DNA from 2 places in the Arthrobacter sp. sptzw42 genome. Region 1 is predicted to be linked to the other one. Evidence: riboswitches for the same ligand, from Rfam matches in the RefSeq annotation. Region 1 holds a riboswitch; the other holds the start of a gene.

Region 1 (3,404 bases):
TCCTTTGTCTTCCCCAGCGCTGAAAGCGCCGCCAACCGCTTTGCCCTGGCCGAGCTGGCACCCATTTACACCAGGATCGGCAATCCCACGCAGGAAGCGGTGGAGCAGCGGATCGCCAGCCTGGAAGGCGGCCTGGGAGCGTTGCTGCTCAGCTCCGGCCAGGCCGCCGAGACCTTTGCCGTCCTGAACATCGCCGAGGCAGGGGACCACATCGTCGCCAGCCCCAGCCTCTACGGCGGCACCTACAACCTCTTTGCCCATACACTCAAGAAATTCGGGATTTCAGTCACCTTCGTGGCAGATCCGGACAACCTGGACCAGTGGCGCGGGGCAGTCCAGCCCAACACCAAGCTCTTCTTCGGCGAAGTGGTGTCCAATCCGCGGCAGGACGTCCTGGACATCGAAGGCGTGTCCCAGGTGGCGCACGACGCCGGCGTTCCACTGATCGTGGACAACACCCTGTCCACCCCGTACCTGATCCGGCCGCTCGAATGGGGTGCTGACATTGTGGTGCACTCAGCCACCAAGTACCTCGGCGGCCATGGCTCCGCCATTGCCGGAGTGATCGTCGACTCCGGAAAGTTCGACTTTGGCAAGGACCCTGCCCGGTTCCCGGGCTTCAACACCCCGGACCCCACCTACAACGGGCTTGTCTACGCCCGCGATCTCGGCGCAGACGGTGCCCTCGGCGCGAACCTGTCCTACATCCTGAAGGCCCGTGTGCAGCTGCTGCGGGACCTCGGCTCGGCGGTGTCGCCTTTCAACGCCTTCCTCATCGCCCAGGGTCTGGAGACGCTGAGCCTGCGGGTGGAACGGCATGTTGCCAACGCCCTGGAAGTTGCCCAGTGGCTGGAAGCGCGTGACGACGTCGAATCGGTCGCCTATGCGGGGCTTCCCTCCAGCCCCTGGTACGAGCGGGGCCGCAAATACGGCCCCAAGGGGACCGGCGCCATCGTGTCGTTCAACCTTGCCGGTGGCGCGGAGGCGGGCAAGCGTTTTGTAGACGCGCTGGAGCTGCACTCCCACGTGGCGAACATCGGCGACGTCCGGTCGCTGGTGATCCATCCGGCGTCGACCACCCACAGCCAGCTGTCGCCCGAGCAGCAGGTGGTGGCGGGCGTGAACCCCGGCCTGGTGCGGCTTTCGGTGGGGATCGAACATATCGATGACATCCTGGCCGACCTCGAAGCCGGCTTCCGCGCGGCCAAGGAGGCCACCGGAGCCTAGCCCTCCCACAGGGTGGGCGCCCGGGGGCAGCAACGGGCCGGGGAAGTCACAACCAGTCACACTCTTGGCGGCAGGCAGGGGCTGTTTCGTACACTCGAACCAGGTCATGAGTGCCAGTGACAGCCCCGGCTTGCTGGCCGGCAACCCTCCTTCCGCGGCGGGGTGCCCCGGGTGAAGACCTGGCCTGCCGGTCATATGACGGCGGGCAAGCGCGTAGAAGAGGTCTTGCCATGACGGTTACCGTCACCCGTACAACTGTCCCCGAACACGGCATTGTCCGCTACGCCTCCATCGGCGGGCTGAAGCTCGAAGCCGGCGGTTACCTGCCGGACGTTGTTGTGGCCTACGAAACCTGGGGCACCCTGAACGAGGACGGCAGCAACGCCGTCCTGATCGAACATGCACTGACCGGCAGCACCCACGTGACCCGGGGCGACACCGAGGAGCCCGGTTGGTGGGAACAACTCGCCGGGCCGGACGCACCAGTGGATACCAACCGCTTCTTCGTGGTGTCCGTAAATATTGTGGGCGGCTGCTACGGCTCGACCGGGCCCTCGTCGCCTGCCCCGGACGGAAAACCGTGGGGTTCGCGTTTTCCGCTGGTGACCCTGCGGGACAGCACCGTGGCCGAAGCCCGGCTGGCAGACCAGCTCGGAATCCGGAGCTGGTACGCCGTGTTGGGCGGCTCAATGGGCGGCGCCCGCGCCCTCGAATGGGCCGTCACCTTTCCGGAACGGGTGCAGCGCTGCGCCGTGATCTCCATTGGTGCCGCGAGCACGGCAGAACAGATCGCCTTCGCCCAGGCACAGACGCTCGCCATCCGGCAGGACGCCAACTTCAACGGCGGCGACTACTACGGCGGCCCCGCCCCCGAGGAGGGGCTGGCCCTCGCCCGGCGGATCGCCCACATCACGTACCGCTCTCCGGTCGAGCTGGACGGCAGGTTCGGCCGTGCGCCGCAGGCTCCCGAATCACCGTTTCAAGGCGAGCAGCTTGCAGCGCGCGGGCGCTACCAGGTGGAAAGCTACCTGGACCACCAGGGCAGCAAACTGGTCCAGAGGTTTGACGCCAACAGCTATATCGCCATCACCGAAGCGCTCATGAGCCATGACATCTGCAGGGGGCGTGGAGCCCTCGTCCAGACCCTGTCCGCTTGCACTGCACGGTTCTTTGTAGCGGCGGTGGACTCTGACCGGCTCTACTTCCCGTCCCAGTCATGGGAACTGGCCCGTGCCCTCCCCGGCGAGGTAGACGTCCACCTTATCGAGGCACCCATCGGGCACGACGGATTCCTCACGGAGATCGCCCAGCTGGGGAGCCAGCTGCGGGACCATCTTTCGGAGTAGCCCCGGCCCCACAAGCCTGCCCGTGTGCATTAATGCAGATGCACTCTGCATCATTCGGCGTTGAGCTGCGCGTTTGGGAGGACCATACTCGATGGGACCCGGCGGTTCGTGACCAAAACCACACGCATCCGCTACAGACTGTCCCAGTGGTGTCGAAGACGACGCCGAAGGAGTTCACATGAGTACGGAACACTCCGCCGCACGGCGGCCAGAGGAAACCGACGTCAAATCCACAGGCCTGAGGAAAGTAGTGACGGCCTCCATGGCCGGCACCGTAGTTGAGTGGTATGAGTTTTTCCTTTATGCCTCGGCCGCCACCCTGGTGTTCGGCAAAATGTTCTTCCCCAACTCAGGGACGGAACTCGACGGCATCATCGCTGCCTTCGTTACTTACGCCGTAGGCTTCGTGGCCCGCCCGATCGGCGGCATTGTCTTCGGCCACTTCGGGGACAAGTTCGGCCGCAAGCAGTTGCTGCAGCTGAGCATCATCCTGGTGGGCGTGGCCACCTTCCTCATGGGATGCCTGCCCACCTTTGCCCAGATCGGTTACTGGGCCCCGGCCCTCCTGGTGTTCCTGCGCTTCGTCCAGGGCTTCGCCGTCGGCGGGGAGTGGGGCGGCGCCGTGCTGCTCGTTGCCGAGCACAGCCCGAACAAGTCCCGCGGGTTCTGGTCCAGCTGGCCGCAGTCCGCCGTTCCCCTCGGCAACCTCCTGGCCACCGGCGTGCTGTTCACCCTTTCTGCCACGCTTTCCCAGGAAGCATTCCTCGGCTGGGGCTGGCGCGTCGCCTTCTGGCTCTCGGCCGTGATCGTGATCGTCGGCTACTACATCCG
Region 2 (3,404 bases), on a different contig from region 1:
CTGGTCCCACCAGGAGGCTTTGATCTCCATTTCGGTGGCGCCGCCGGACGCCGGGCTGTAGAAGGCGGACGTCTGCAGCAGGAACGGCTTATCTTTACCCTCCGAATACGTTGCGTAAAAGTTTTCGCTACCCGATGCAGTAAGCATTTCCTGAAGTTCGCCCTGCCGGGGAACGGTATTGACGGGCGCCCCGCCGGCCGTGTCGTCGTGGAATGCTGTCAGCCCCACCCAGTCCACCGCCTCGTCCCCCGGATAGTAAGGGCTATAGGCCGCGTCCGAGCCGTCCCACGCGCCGTCGCGGTTGGTATCGAGCAGGGCGAAACCTTCGCTTCCCGGCACCGGCGCATTCCGGTGCCGGTTGAAGGGGTAGTCCTTGCCCAGGTAGGGCTCCCACACCATGGCGGTACGGCCGCCGTCGAGATTGTTGAAGGCTGCGGCGACGGCCTGGAAGGCGGACCGGTAGGCGCTGGGCTGCTGGCCCCATTCCACCCAGCTGGCATTCATGTCGGGGGCAAAACGGATCAGCACGTGGCCTTTGAAGTTGCCTGTCAGATCGGCCACTTCGCCGGCGAATGCTGAAGCGGTGTCTGCAGTGATCTGGTCCAGCGGAACCGTGGGCTGCACCGTGAGCATTGCATGTGCGCCTTGTTCACCTGACTGTTCCAGGAAGCCCCGGATGTCATTTTTCTCCGAGGCGCGGAACGGGATGGCTATGTCGTGCCCGAGCAGGGCCGGTGAGGCACCCAGGCGGCCGGCGAAACCGGCAGCGGTGTCCTCGCCCCATTCCAGCACAGCGCCCAGCAGCGGCTTGCCGTCGCCCGGAAAGGTCTCTGCCGCACGGGCTGGTCCCGCCGGCAGCACTATCAGCAGGACTGCCATCAGCATCAAAACAAGGAAGGCGGCCGTGGCGCGGGTCAGGACCAGCAAGCCGTTGCGGGAAGTCCGGGCAGGCAGCGGGCTGTTGTGCCCGCGCTTGGGCGCGGCGGCTGATGACGTGCTGATGGGACCCCCGAAGCTGATACTCCAATGACGGGGCGGCCTGCCCCAAAAGAACTTTATCCGGCATCAATATGTGCAGCACGCCAGGTGCCTTGACGCCGGGGCGAGTCCCGCCGTCGTGCGTTACCGAAACTGGCGTGCCGGCCGCTCAGCGGGCAGGGCCGGTTCAGTTACGGAACATGACGACGACGGCGGTGCGGGCATGCCCGCCAAGTGTTACGTTTTTTGGGAGTAATGAGTACCGGTGCCAAGCCCTGACTAACCGGTCGGCAACCCTCCTTCCGCGGCGGGGTGCCTCAGGTGAATACTCGGCATATCGACCGAATCGTGTTGCAAGCGTGAGAGAAGGAGATCCGTCGTGTCTGACGCACCTGCCCCTGAAGAGAGACTTTCGTACCGGCTCGTCACCGGCCCGGACGACCGGACTTTCTGTGAACGGATTTCGGCCGCCCTGGCCGAGGGCTACGTGCTTCACGGCAGCCCGGCCGCCACCACCAACGACGGCCAGGTGATAGTGGCGCAGGCCCTGGTCCTTCCGGCAGCGATCGCCTCCGCTGATGCCGCCGTTGCCACCGCGGTGGATAACCTTGAGGCCGCCGGCGAGGACCTCGAGTTCGACGGCGAGGGCCACGCATGAGCTACGCGGGAGACCTGACGCCCCAGGAGGCGTGGGACAAACTGGAGCAGGGAGCCATCCTCGTGGATGTGCGGACCGAGGGCGAATGGGCCCACATCGGCATTCCTGACACCAAGGCCACCGACAATGATCCGCTGTTCATCCAGTGGACGTTTCCGGGCGGCATTCCCAACCCCGACTTCATCAGTTCCCTCGCCCAGCAGGCTCCGGAGGACTCATCGACGGAGCTGATCTTCCTGTGCCGCTCGGGGCAGCGGTCCATCGCGGCTGCGATTGCTGCCACCCAGGCCGGCTTTACGTCCTACAACGTGCTGGAGGGCTTCGAGGGCGAGCCGGACCGCTACGGCGAACGCACCGTCAACGGCTGGAAGAACCGCGGCCTGCCCACCAACCTCGGAAAGAACTAAGTGACCTTCAACGAAGACGCCGCCGGCTGGAGCAGCAACACCCAGGCCGTGCGCGGCGGGCTGGACCGCACCAATTTCCAGGAAACCAGCGAGGCCGTGTTCCTGAATTCCGGGTTCGTGTACGAATCCGCAGCCGCTGCTGAACGGGCCTTCACCGGTGAGGACGAGCGCTTTGTGTACTCCCGCTACGGCAACCCGTCCGTGGCCACCTTCCAGGAACGGCTCCGCCTCCTCGAGGGAACCGAGGCATGCTTTGCGACGGCGTCGGGCATGTCCGCGGTCTTCACCGCTTTGGGTGCCCTGCTGGCTGCAGGTGACCGCGTGGTGGCCGCCCGGTCCCTGTTCGGTTCCTGCTTCGTGATCCTGAACGAGATCCTTCCGCGCTGGGGTGTCGAAACGGTTTTTGTGGACGGGCCTGACCTGGAGCAGTGGCGCTCTGCGTTGTCCGAGCCCACCACCGCTGTGTTTTTTGAATCCCCGTCCAACCCCATGCAGGAAATCGTGGACATCGCCGCGGTCAGTAAGCTGGCACATGCCGCAGGTGCCACTGTGGTGGTGGACAACGTTTTCGCCACTCCCCTGCTGCAGCGCTGCGGCCAGCTCAGCGCCGACGTGATTGTCTACTCCGGCACCAAGCACATCGACGGCCAGGGCCGGGTGCTGGGCGGCGCCATCCTGGGCACCAAGGAATTCATTGACGGCCCGGTCAAGCAGCTGATGCGCCACACCGGTCCATCGCTGTCCGCCTTCAACGCCTGGGTGCTTACCAAGGGCCTGGAGACAATGGCCCTCCGCGTCAACCACTCCTCGGCGTCAGCCCTGCAGCTGGCCGAATGGCTGGAACAGCAGCCTGCCGTGAGCTGGGTGAAGTACCCGCTCCTGAAGTCGCACCCGCAGTACGAGCTGGCGGCCCGGCAGATGAGTGCCGGCGGGACGGTCCTGACCCTGGAACTGGCGACGACGGGTGCCCGCTCGGGCAAGGAGGCTGCCTTTGCGCTGCTGGACGGCCTCCGCATCATCGATATCTCCAATAACCTGGGCGACTCAAAGTCCCTCATTACCCACCCCGCCACCACTACTCACCGCGCGATGGGTCCGGAGGGCCGCGCAGCCATCGGCCTGAGCGACGGCGTGGTGCGGCTATCCGTGGGGCTGGAGGACGTGGACGACCTGATCGGCGACCTCGAACAGGCGCTGAAGCAGATTTAGCCTAGACGGAGAGCTGGACGGCAATGCCGTCACCTGCACCGACCTGCGCTTTGTCCCTGGTCTCCTTCTTCACCGGCAAAAGGTAGGAATCGCTCTTGGTGTCCCGGAACAGCGAGGTCTGCCAGGAGTGCTCTCCGACCTTCGCGGTGACC

The links. Region 1 has a riboswitch for S-adenosylmethionine ahead of metX (homoserine O-acetyltransferase MetX). Riboswitches for the same ligand answer to the same signal wherever they lie in the genome.
Region 2: it holds a riboswitch for S-adenosylmethionine, as region 1 does, so the genes downstream of both, AC5RT4_RS04270 (DUF1737 domain-containing protein) here and metX (homoserine O-acetyltransferase MetX) in region 1, are expected to answer to the same signal.

Annotation. Positions count from the first base shown of each region.
Region 1 covers NZ_JBNHEX010000001.1:358,753-362,156, forward strand. Annotated here, with positions in the region: gene AC5RT4_RS01615 (bifunctional o-acetylhomoserine/o-acetylserine sulfhydrylase) at 1-1,227, shown strand, start outside; SAM riboswitch class IV at 1,330-1,445, shown strand; gene metX (homoserine O-acetyltransferase MetX) at 1,458-2,573, shown strand; gene AC5RT4_RS01625 (MFS transporter) at 2,752-3,404, shown strand, end outside.
Region 2 covers NZ_JBNHEX010000003.1:43,849-47,252, reverse strand. Annotated here, with positions in the region: gene opgC (OpgC domain-containing protein) at 1-885, opposite strand, end outside; SAM riboswitch class IV at 1,230-1,344, shown strand; gene AC5RT4_RS04270 (DUF1737 domain-containing protein) at 1,358-1,636, shown strand; gene AC5RT4_RS04265 (rhodanese-like domain-containing protein) at 1,633-2,043, shown strand; gene AC5RT4_RS04260 (O-succinylhomoserine sulfhydrylase) at 2,044-3,252, shown strand; gene AC5RT4_RS04255 (DUF1905 domain-containing protein) at 3,254-3,404, opposite strand, start outside.